Regions from separate parts of the Dysgonomonas sp. UBA7630 genome, predicted to be linked through region 3. Evidence: riboswitches for the same ligand, from Rfam matches in the RefSeq annotation. Region 3 holds a riboswitch; each other region holds the start of a gene.
What was found. Region 3 has a riboswitch for cobalamin ahead of B3P17_RS03920 (TonB-dependent receptor). Riboswitches for the same ligand answer to the same signal wherever they lie in the genome.

Region 1: it holds a riboswitch for cobalamin, as region 3 does, so the genes downstream of both, B3P17_RS10310 (TonB-dependent receptor plug domain-containing protein) here and B3P17_RS03920 (TonB-dependent receptor) in region 3, are expected to answer to the same signal.
Region 2: it holds a riboswitch for cobalamin, as region 3 does, so the genes downstream of both, B3P17_RS00335 (threonine/serine ThrE exporter family protein) here and B3P17_RS03920 (TonB-dependent receptor) in region 3, are expected to answer to the same signal.

What each region holds. Positions count from the first base shown of each region.
Region 1 covers NZ_DLIY01000023.1:94,263-98,513, forward strand. The annotation lists gene B3P17_RS10305 (DUF5074 domain-containing protein) at 1-1,051, opposite strand, end outside; gene B3P17_RS10310 (TonB-dependent receptor plug domain-containing protein) at 1,064-3,055, opposite strand; cobalamin riboswitch at 3,149-3,330, opposite strand; gene B3P17_RS10315 (RluA family pseudouridine synthase) at 3,544-4,251, shown strand, end outside.
Region 2 covers NZ_DLIY01000001.1:80,552-84,802, reverse strand. The annotation lists partial or broken gene B3P17_RS15835 (phosphoenolpyruvate carboxykinase) at 1-709, opposite strand, end outside; gene B3P17_RS00340 (threonine/serine exporter family protein) at 740-1,246, opposite strand; gene B3P17_RS00335 (threonine/serine ThrE exporter family protein) at 1,249-2,097, opposite strand; cobalamin riboswitch at 2,248-2,431, opposite strand; cobalamin riboswitch at 2,598-2,800, shown strand; gene pflB (formate C-acetyltransferase) at 2,976-4,251, shown strand, end outside.
Region 3 covers NZ_DLIY01000011.1:112,191-116,441, forward strand. The annotation lists cobalamin riboswitch at 735-941, shown strand; gene B3P17_RS03920 (TonB-dependent receptor) at 1,112-3,118, shown strand; gene B3P17_RS03925 (YncE family protein) at 3,126-4,251, shown strand, end outside.

The sequences.
Region 1 (4,251 bases), on a different contig from region 3:
CATCTGTATTGAAAACATACATATCTCCATCGGTCTTATAGTCTGATGTACCTATAAAGATATATTTCTTCACAGGATCAGATGATATACTATATGGTTTGTTCAATACAGTACCATCAGTAATAAAATTGTTAGTCAATACCTTTTCTGCTTTAGCATCGTATACGCTATATGTTATAATCTGATTCCAATTGGCATCGTATTGAGAATATATAATGTATATATTATCGTTACATATTGTCATCCATGTAGCATTTCCTACCTGAGTTACTTCTTGTGTATCTGCATCTATTCGTTGCAATGTATTTGGTACATCATTATAATTTCCATTTGATATTACATAGATATCCCCTTGACTATCTACAACCATTTTATCAGGATTTATAACAACATCCAGCTTCTTAAGCTCTGTAAAAGTCGCTACATCTACAACCGAAACTGTTTTATCATAACCAATAGCTGTATTATAGTCTAACCCTCCTGAATTTGCAACATATAATTTTCCTTTGGATGCTCGTACATATTCAGGGTTACGGCCAACTTTTACCTCAGCTTCAATTTTTAAAGTATTCGGATTTATTTTAGCCAAATACCCATCAAAATATGTGACATATACTTTACCATCATAAGCTGTAAGATTTCTCGGCTGTTGCTTTTTTCCTTCTTTAGTAGATTCTATAGTACTTAATATTTTACCCGTTTTGTCCAAAACATAAATAACAGCAGATCCTGATACTGCTATATAAGTTCTATCTCCGTAAGTTATTATATCTTGTCCAGTATCTCCCAGTCCTTTACTATTTATTGATTCGAAGACATTGTAAGTAACCTTTCCTGTTTCATAGTCGTAATAAGCAATATTTGCGTTATTACTTCCGCTTTTTCCACTATTTAATATATATGATCCTGTTCCTACCAAAGGTGGTTCAACAACAGGTGGCTCAACAATAGGTGGTTCAACAACAGGATAGCCTTCGTCATCACTACATGATGCGAATCCTAAAACTAATGCTACAAAGAGAAATGCGTAAAAAATTTTATTTATTTTCATATGAATAAATATTTAAAAATTATAATTAGCTGATATTGTAAAAGATCGTCCCGGCATAGGATAATATTGTACAATTTGATAATTCTTGTTTGTCAGATTAATTAAATTGAGTTGGAGGCGTAAGCTATTATTATTTAATATAAAAGACTTATTTAGTGAAATACTATGATCTGTATATGATTCTATCTCATTTTTTGGTATATTCTGATCAAGAGCGTAACGTTTGCCTGATATAATTACAGTATAGGCAAAATTTAACCAAGGGTTTTCTAAACTTACCGATGCCGAACCATAATGACGCGGTGTGTAAGGGATTTGATCTTTATAGTTTTTACTATTTTTATCTGTTACATCTATAACTCTCTGATAACTATAATTACCTGTGATATTTAATGATATTTGAGATGTTAACAATGCATGGAGACGCGTATTCAGATCCACCCCAGTCATATCTACCTTTCCATAATTGCGCATCTTAAAAATATTCATTGTAGGAAAAGGCACAATTTTATCATCTACTTTATTTCTGTAACCATCTAAAGATACACTCATAAAGTCAATGGTCTCAGATATTTTTTTTGTCCAAGTCAATCCTATATTGTATTGTGTAGCATATTCCGGTTTTAGATTTATATTGCCCATGCGTATGTAATACATATCATCAAAAGTTGGCACTCTGAATATCTTTTTATAAGATGCACGAAGTCTTAAATTGGCTTCTTCGAAAGGTAAGTATGATACACTTATAGATGGCGTTATCTTTTTCTTATCTTCAGGTGACTCTCCCGTTTGAAGACTTTCATCAACATAAGTAGCCAAAAGGCTTCCGGTTACGGTTAGATATTTATTAGTAAATTGAGCAGCCAAAGCTGTGAGTGATGAAATTCTCTTCGGCTTGTCTACATCTTCAAAATTACTGTTCAATCTATTCTGAAATATATCTTCAAATAAACTTATAGATAGATATTTAAGAGGTTTGCATATCATACCTGCTGATGCATAGTATTCATACTGAGTGATGCGGTCTTCTTGTTTGTTTTCTGCTGTATTATTGGTTATTGACAGATATTTATAATGGTTGCGGCTAAATTTTAATTGTCCTTTTATACTTATTTTATCATTAACTTTATTTTTGTAATATAGCTGGGAGAACAAATCCTTGTTCCAGACTCTTTCTTCATTGTCGTCTCTGTAGAAAATTACAGAACCCGGCAAACCTCTCTCCGAATCATAATAATTTACCTTAAATTTCAGCTCGCCAGCTTTACCCATACTCCCATAAAGGTTTAATTCTGTACGCCAGATATTGACATCCGAATTTCTACGCTTACGTTCTTCTGTCTGGTCGGCATTCTTAAATGTAAATTTATATCTTCCGTCTGCTCTTTCCCATCCTGTATTTAACGAAAGAGAGAATTTCTTATTCAGTCGGTGTGCATAATAGACAGTAGGATTGAAAAGCCCATAAGAACCAGCTTTAACTTGTATATTTCCATTATATGATTTATTCTTAAAGGCAGGGTTTGATGTTATTACCTCTAATAAGCCGGCTGATGCATATGATCGTGCAGATTGGAATATATCGTCAGATTGACCAATGGAGAGACTTATCATGGAAACATTTTCCAACGAAAAACGGCTGATATCAATCTGTCCGGATTGAACATTACTCATCGTAACACCATCATAACTAACTGCAGTATGTTGTGCCCCCATCCCCCTTATTGAGACAGTCTTCATACCTCCAATACCTCCATAATCTTTTACTGTAACTCCCGAAAAACGACGTACAGCATCAGACACGGACAGTATTCCTATTCGTTCAATCTCTGTATTATCAATCACTTGAAGTGGAGTTGTAGATCGTGAGACAGAAGGTTTGATCTGTGCAGAAATTTCTATCTCTGACAGTTTCTTTGCATTGAGACTATCATTAATCTGAGCCTGTACATGCATACAGCCTACTACAAATAAAAATATAAGGGAGAATAAAAAAGTCCTCATCTTCACAAATTATTCAATAAAATGCTTTCGATAAGAACAAAGAAAAGACTATATAATCTTAACACTGTTTCTTAAGCTCTATTCCTCGAAAGCTGTCCGAACTATTACTTTGCAGGTCTTCTGACTTACTCCAACTTGTACAGCCTTCCCATTTTGAATAACAGTGGCTATGTTGCACAAGCTTTACAGAGCTTACAGCAGCGGGTCTGTTCAGGATTTTCACCTGATTCCCTTTTAATTCGTTAACAAACGAAACAAAGTGCTGCAAAGGTAAGGATAAATTATATTGAAAGACAAAATATAAATGTTAATTCCACTAGCATGCTTCATGCGAAAGATATTATCCTGTGTTTTATGCCTCTATGCATTAAAATTCTCCAACCTTAAGCAGCCATGATTTAAATTAATATTTGTAAATCGACATCTAATGTTGTGTTTATCTTAAAAGAAAAACGCTTACCTTTGTTTCATATTCATATATAAATGAAATGAGGAATACAACCAGAGATAAAGTATTGCAGGAAATAAAAGTTGATCAACCGGCTCAATTGCTAGATTTCCTTGTCCAAAAAGAAGTACGTAAAAGCCGCAACGCAGTGAAATCGCTTCTTGCACATAAACAAATCAAAGTAAACGGAAAGCTTATCACCCAATTCGATTTCGAACTGAAGGCAAAAGATAAGGTCTCTGTTATGAAATACGATCAGTCTCGAAAAGAAAAGAGATTGAAGGGATTAAAGATTGTATTTGAAGACGACGACTTACTCGTCATCGAAAAAGAAGCAGGATTTCTATCTGTAGCTACAGATAAGGAAAAGTCACGCACTGTATATAACTCTCTGAATGAATACGTAAAGAAAAAAGATAAAAAAGCACGTGTTTATGTTCTGCATCGCCTCGACAGAGAAGTTTCGGGACTTATGATCTTTGCGAAAGACATGGAGCTCCAGGATATTTTCCAGAAAAACTGGGACAACCTTGTACCTAAGTATTCATACATGGCAATTGTAGAAGGACGTCCGAACCCTAAAAATGGAACTGTAACATCGTGGCTTACCGAGAACAAGAACTTTGTAATGATGTCATCTCTTATCGATAACGGAGGACTGAAATCTGTTACTCATTACAAGACACAAAAATCGAAAGGTGGCTATTCATTATTGGATTTTGACCTTGAAACACGACGCAAAAATCAA
Region 2 (4,251 bases), on a different contig from region 3:
CATCCTCATTCAGAATCAAATTAGCCAAAGGATTTGTTTGATGTTCCTGAAAAATACCATCTCTTGTATTCTTCTTTGTATATGAAATATAAGGAGGATTAATAACTACTGTTCCTATAAATGGTATAGATGCAAGCCCCTTATACTCTATCGGGCAATTCCATTGCATATCGTTAAGCATCAAGCCCGCATTCGCCCCTGCGATAGTCTGACGGTATACGCTATGACTGTATCCCATTACAGTTTCTTCTGTACGTCTGTAGATAGATAGAATCAACTCATTAAGAAGTTGGTTTGCTTGCACAAAGCGCACATTTTGAAGACCATCACCCATGCGATTGTTATGAACAACAGTAACCCTTTCCAGCCTTCTCCAATAGTTATAGAGCATTTCTATAAGTTCTATAAACAAGCCTTTATCCTTAAAGAATGGAGCAAATTTATTATTTACTACCAAAAGCTCATCTATTTCACATACAGTCAAAAGCTTCATAACCTCTATCAAAGACAAGGTGAGCTCTTCATCAGTTTTGAAATCTTTAATAAAATAATCGTAAATAATCTGGTTATCTTTCTTTATTCTGAAAATAAAGGATTCAACCACCCGATGAAACGCGTAACTACTTAAAATTTTCTGCCTGTTATCACAATACTTCAAAGAGAAATTGATGATAGCACGACCCCTGTTTAATGTAAATTCTTGCAGCATCTTTGTTATTAATTAGTTAATATATTAGTATCAAAATATTTTTATCCCTAAATCTTTTATCTTCTTTATTTTCTTTACACTCTTTTTCCGAAACAATAATGCGGCAATACATATACCGATTGCCAGACAAAAGAGTAAAGAAGATGTCAATATAAAATTGTAAACCGTGTCGTGTAATAAGAATGCTGTTTTTGCACCCGTCGTTCCCTCTTCGTATATTCTTATACATCCCAGCATCGTCTTGTAGGCATACAAACCCGGTATCATCGTTATACAAGCCGGCAATGTAAATACAACCGGAGGAGTATGTATTTTATGAGCACAATAGATACCCAAAAGCCCTATCACAACAGTCCCACTCAACGTAGCGGAGATCAAGCCAAAACCAAAATACAACAACGTAAAGCGAATAGCATGCCCCAGCCCTCCCAGCAAACCGGCAACCAACAATCCCTTCTTTGGCGTTTCGAACAATAGTGCAAAACCTATAGCAACAAAAAAACTAAGAAGAGCGTCTTTCAATATATCTATTAGCATAATCAAAAGTTATTTATTCCTATTATTGTCATACTAATAAACATACCTACAGCGATACATAAGAGAATAAATCCACCGAATGCTCCACGGGCAATACCTGTAGGGATATACCCTTCAAGCAAATCGATTATACTATTTATCAGAGGAACTCCCGGAATAAGGAATAATACAGAAGTAGCAATAGATGTTTGAGGCAAATAACCAAATCCCGACAAGATATTCAATCCTGATATGGTTGTTGTCACAAACGCTGAACAGATTACAATAACCATCAGGTTAAACTTTCTTTTAATCATCTCCTGACGCACCGCAAGCCCCACGAATGAGGCTACAAAAGCAAAAGCCCCATCTATTAAATTCCCCCCGGCAAGCAGACATAACGATCCGCAAGCTATTCCAATAAACAGACGAACAAGCCAAACAGAATAACGAGAGGTATCTTTCAATCTTTTTATACGCTGGTGCAACTCCTGCAAAGAAATCCGATCTTCGGCAAGTTCCCATGTCAGCAAACTGGTATTGGTGAGTATTCCAAAGTGTACCCCATGATGTATTATCTTTTTATTGGCTGTTACTATGTTTTCCTCATTATCCATATTGGTTACTGATACCGATACAGCAGTAAATGATATCAGCATTTCTACTTTATAGTTTGTCTTCTGTGCTATACGTTGTACATTCCTATTAATTCTTTCACAGTGGGCTCCCGATTCAAGCAAGAGGGTACTGACCTCCAATATGATGTCTACAAATTCCTTCAACGACAACTCTTTGTCTGAACGTGTGTCTGTGTCTTCTACATCTGCACATCGATCATCAACATGCGAATAATCAAGAACGTTTGCGCGCATTTCTTTCTAAACTTTTTACGATTAAACATAAATGTAAAAAGCTCTTTTGAACTTCTCAATGCTGCAATAAGAACACACCTGGATAATAACATCTCCTCCGACAAGAGGGATGAATGAAATTATTAGACATAACACTTTTATCGCGAAGCATTGTCAATCCGATTTAAGGCAGGTATCCTGGCTTTCACCATTTCTATTTTCCTTCCCATCTCTGCACGAAACAGTGGATTTTAAATAGAAACTTTCGCGGTGACTACAGTTGCGCGACAGCTCAGGACTTTCACCTGATTCCCTATTCTCCTCAATATCTGAGGCACCTTAGCGGTTGAAGAATAATGATAAAGAACTTTCGGGAGGCAAAGGTATAGGAAAAAATAATAAATAGCACATCTTTTTTATTTTTTCCTATACAAAAAGATATAAAAGAAAACAAAAAGAGAAGAGTCTCAATCAATAAGCATTTTCACATTAAATGTTTATTTTTATGCTTAAAAACATATAACTTTGTCACAGGTTTTGGTGTCATTTACTATATCCATAGAAAATGATGAAAAGGGAATCAGGTGAAAATCCTGGACAGACCCGCTGCTGTAAGCTCCTCCAAAGACTTTGAACAATACTCTATCCACTGTTCTTACACTGAATGGGAAGGATGCTCAAAGATAAAGTAAGTCAGAAGACCTGCCAAGACCATATAGTTTGAAGCTTTCGAGGAATAAAGCTGAAGATTTAGGATGGGACCTTTTTCATAAAGGGAAAAGCCTCCTCTATTTTATTTTTATTCTGTTACATTTATTTAAATACGTCTGTATTTATTTCTTATTCTATTCCACGTAAGCTCTGAAAATTGAGTACTTAGAAATTTATTTTATAACTAAATGGAAGCATATAAAAACTTTAAAGGCACACGGTGGCAAGAGGAAATCAATGTAAATGATTTTATACTCCAAAACTATAAAGAATACACAGGGGACGAATCTTTTCTACAAAACCCTACTGAGGCAACAATCAAGCTTTGGGAAAAGTTAAGCACAATGTTTATTGAAGAAAAAGAGAAAGGCATATATGATGCCGAGACTCGAATACCTTCTCAAATTGATGCTTATGGACCCGGATATATAGACCAAGAGCTGGAAAAAATTGTAGGAGTTCAAACAGACAAACCGCTAAAAAGAGCAATATTCCCTAACGGAGGTCTCCGTATGGTGAAACAGAGTTTGGCCGAATATGGTTATAAACTCGACAAAGGAACAGAAGAAATATTCTCAAAATACAGACGCACACACAACGAAGGAGTATTCGCAGCTTATACCGACAGCATCCGCAGAGCCAGAAGTAACGGATTGTTAACCGGCCTACCCGATGCTTACGGACGTGGACGTATTATCGGCGATTATCGCAGAGTAGCTCTTTACGGTGTAGATCGATTAATATCGGAACGAGAAAAACGTTTCCAAGAATGTGACCCAATTGTAATGACAGACGATCTGATTCGTCTTCGGGAAGAGCTAAGTTCGCAAATAGAAGCATTACTAGCCTTGAAACGTATGGCTGCTTCGTACGGGTTTGACATTTCTCAACCGGCGAATACAGCCCAAGAAGCTATCCAATGGACATACTTTGGATACCTGGGAGCTATCAAAGACCAAAACGGTGCAGCAATGAGCCTCGGACGTGTAACCACTTTCCTCGATATCTATATTGAAAGAGATTTGCAGGCAGGCTTAATAACCGAAATAGACGCACAAGAGCTTATCGATCATTTTGTGATGAAGCTACGTATTGTCCGTTTCCTTCGCACTAATGAATACAATGAACTATTTTCGGGAGATCCGGTATGGGTAACCGAATCGATCGGAGGTATGACAAACAACGGAAAGTCGATGGTTACGAAAAATAGCTACCGTATGCTTCATACACTATACAACCTAGGGCCTGCACCCGAACCTAATCTAACAATATTATGGAGCGACCGTTTACCCGAAAGCTGGAAGCATTATTGCGCCAAGGTTTCTATCGATACTTCATCACTTCAGTACGAGAATGACGACCTGATGCGCCCTCAACTAGGCGATGATTACGGCATAGCATGTTGTGTATCACCGATGCGAATAGGACATCAGATGCAATTCTTCGGTGCAAGAGCGAACTTGC
Region 3 (4,251 bases):
TTCAAATTATAGAGTAGATCCTATATTTAAGTGATACTCGTTCTTTGTTAAATCAAAAAGAAGGAAGTGATAATATATTTGTGGTAATCTTGGAACAAATAAAACATGCTTATCTATATGAGAAAGTATTATTTTATAATTATAATATGTATATTTTTTTTGTACCGTTCCTAAATAATTGGGGGTAATTAATCTTGACAGATTATTACAGTCAAGGAATAACCAAGCATATTGATTTCGCTCGATAACTTTCAGTTCATATCTTCAGTATTAACTCAATATTATAATCAGGTTGGTTGTAAAGTTGGAGGCAGCAGACTAATATAAAAAGACAAAGATTTATCCGACTATAAACAAGGTTTTAAATGACACGTTGAAATATCCTAAAGTGTCTAGCTTCGCAGAATATAATAAGTTAAATCTATAGTATACATTTTTTAAACAATCGATTTTGCCTAATATTTTTTATGTATCGCAATATTTTTCTTTGAACGTTATTTAGCCTAAACTCGATAGAGAAAAACTATTTTGATCATATAATTCATAATAATTATATTTTCATAGGATTAAATAATTGTTATACTCTATCAGAAAAAATAGTCGAAAATAATTACATTTTATGTTCATACAAACTAAAAAGCTGAAACAACCCTCAAAAAGCTAAGAGTGGAACAAAAGCTCTCCTTGTTTTAATAATCTTTATAATAAGTTTTCTTTTTTAAATATTTAAACATACCTTTGTTTTCGATTTTGGTGTCATAATTCCAATAACTTACGGAAAAGTGATGAAAAGGGAATCAGGTGTAAATCCTGAACAGACCCGCTGCTGTAAGCTCTACTAAAATCTTTGAACAATACTCAAGCCACTGTTCAACAATGAATGGGAAGGACGATTCAAAGATGGAGTAAGTCAGAAGACCTGCCAAGATTATTATAATTTAAGGCTTTCGGGAAATAAAGCTGAAGAAGATGAAAAGCAGAATTCTGACCATCATTATTATGGTTGCTCTTTTTAATTTAATCGTTTATATTTTCCTGTTAAGTTATTTGATAATCCTTTAATCAGGTGGCTTAGATGTTGTCATTATGTGGGTTTAACCGAGTTGGGTTAATGTTTTCTTTTATATACTGTTGTTCCATAACGGGCTTCGCGCAAAGTAAACTAGATAGTATACAACATCTAAATGAGATAGTAGTCTCGGCTCGTAAAACTAGAGTAGATGTTATCCCTGTACAAGTACTATCGGGAGAATTATTACAAAATTTAAGTGCCCATTCTGTAGCTGATGCTTTGCGTTATTTTTCGGGTGTACAATTGAAAGACTATGGTGGTATTGGTGGTCTTAAGACTGTAAATGTACGTAGTATGGGTAGCCAGCATGTAGGTGTATTCTATGATGGGATTGAAATAGCGAATCCTCAGAATGGAGTTGTAGACCTTGGACGATATTCACTTGATAATATTCAAGCTATCTCTTTACATAACGGACAAAAAAGTTCCATTTTTCAGCCGGCAAAAGATTACAGTTCTGCAAGTTCTATCTACATAGAAGCTAAAACTCCTCAGTTTGGATGCAACAAAAAATATAATCTGAAATTTACTTTCAAAACAGGAGCATTCGGACTGATTAATCCTTCTTTGTATTGGGAACAAAAGCTATCTGAGAAATTAAATTCATCGTTTAATATTGATTACACTAACTCGACAGGTAAATATAAGTTTCGATACAAAGTTCAAAATACTGTTGACAATAGAGGGGGATACGATACTACCGCTGTTCGAAAGAATGGAGACATTCAGATATTTAGAATTGAGCAAGCCTTCTTCGGAAAGTTAAAAGGAGGTGATTGGAAAAGTCGTATTTATTTCTATACTTCAGAACGGGGATACCCTGGAGCGATTGTGAAAGAAGAACCCGGAAGATTTAAGCACGAAGATAGACAAAAGGATCGGAATTTCTTTGTTCAATCAGCTTTGAATAAGAGATTTTCAGACGTTTATGCAACAAAGATATCAGGGAAATATGCGTACGATTATTTGTATTATGAATCTGATACTTTAATTCAAAAGTTGAAAAATAAATATATGCTCCATGATGTTTATATTTCTTCAGCCAATCTATTTAATATCCTCCCTTCGTGGACAGCTAACATTTCTGCCGACTTTCAGTGGAATAAAATGAATGCCAATTTGGTGGAATTTATCTATCCGCAACGTTATTCTACTTGGGTAGCTGTAGCGACTTCTCTCGATCTGGATAGAGTAAAAATACAGGGTAGTTTACTCGGTACTTTTGTTCATGAATCTACCAAAGAAGATAAAAAAGACATTCAACGTGATTGGAATAAAATCACACCCTCCTTGATGGCCTCATGGCAACCATGGAGTAGAGAGGACCTGTTTTTAAGAGTCTTTTATAAAAATATATTTCGAATGCCGACCTTCACCGAGATGCATATGGCATATATGGGGACATTGTCTTCTTACCTCAAACCCGAATTTACCAAACAATATAATTTAGGGTTCGTATATTCAAAAAATATAAATTCATCATTTTTTCTAGAAGGACAAGTCGATGCCTATTACAACGAAGTTACAGACAAATTATTAGCTATCCCGGGCGGTGTAAATTTTCGTTGGACAATGAAAAATATTGGTCTTGTAAAGATAAAAGGAGTAGATATTGCTTTAACATCTACTAACAAGATAGGAAAAGATCTAACTTTAGATACTCGGATAAATTATACTTACCAAAAGGCACAGGACTATACTCCAATGGTAGTAGAGAGTGATACCATTACCTATAAAGGACAAATAGCATATATTCCGATCCACAGTGCATCGGCCATATTAGGCGTCAATTATAAATCATGGAATTTATCATACAGTTTTATTTATACAGCTACTAGGTATACAGGTAGTGCCAATATTCCCCGTAATAGACTTGAGCCTTGGTACACTCACGATATGGCTATCGGTAAGTCTTTTGTGTGGAGGAAAAATAAATACAAAGCTACCATGGAAATTAATAATCTATTTAATCAGGCTTACGATGTAGTCTTGAATTACCCTATGCCAGGAACAAATTTCAAATTTATACTCAATATAACTATTTAAGAAAATTATGAAAAGAAGATTATTCAAATTAGGATTTCTAATTCTAATTGTAGGATTAACACTTCTCTCTTCATGTAGAGGAGATGAAGAGGAACTGATTCCTCCCACAATAACACCGGTAGCTCCTGTTGATGAAACAACTGTTGTAGAAGGAGAAGAAGGTAATATAAAAGGATTTTATCTGTTGAATGAAGCCAATATGGGAAGTAATAAATCTTCCATTGATTACTTCGATCGTAAAACCGGTAAATATTGTCAAAATATTTATCCTTATCTGAATCCTAACATTGCCCATGAACTGGGAGATGTAGGTAACGATATCCAGATTTATGGGAATAAACTATATGCCGTAATCAATGTTTCAGGTTATGTGGAGGTGTTGGATGTAAATACCGCACGCCATATAGGTTCTCTCACTATACCCAACTGCCGTTACATCGTTTTCGACAAAGGTTATGCGTATATAAGTTCTTACAATGGACCTGTTAAGATAGAACCGGATACCCCACTAGGTTGTATCGTAAAGATAGACACTACCAACTTTAAGGAAGTTGGACGGGTTTCTGTAGGCTATCAACCCGAAGAAATGGTGATAAGAGATAATAAATTGTATGTCGCTAACTCGGGAGGTTACCGAGTTCCGAATTACGATAATACAGTGTCTGTTATTGATTTAGGTAAGTTCGAAGAAATAAAGAAGATAACAGTAGGGATTAATTTACATCGGTTGGAATTGGATAGTGATAATAATATCTATGTAAGCTCGCGAGGCGATTATAAATCTACGGCATCAAATACATATATCATCGGGAAAAACGATATGGTAAGCAAAACTTTAAACTTACCATGCTCTAATATGACCGCGATGGGCGATTCTATTTATATGTATAGTGTAGAATGGAGTCATATAACTCAAAAAAACACAATTACTTATGCTATTGTAAATACCAAAAGCCAAACAGTTGTATCTCGGAACTTCATTAAAGATGGAACTGAAAAGCAAATCGTAATACCGTATGGTTTAGCTATTCATCCCGAAACCAAAGACATATATGTGACTGACGCTAAAGATTATATTAGTCCGGGAACGTTGTTCTGCTTTGACAAAATGGGTAACCGAAAATGGTCTGTGG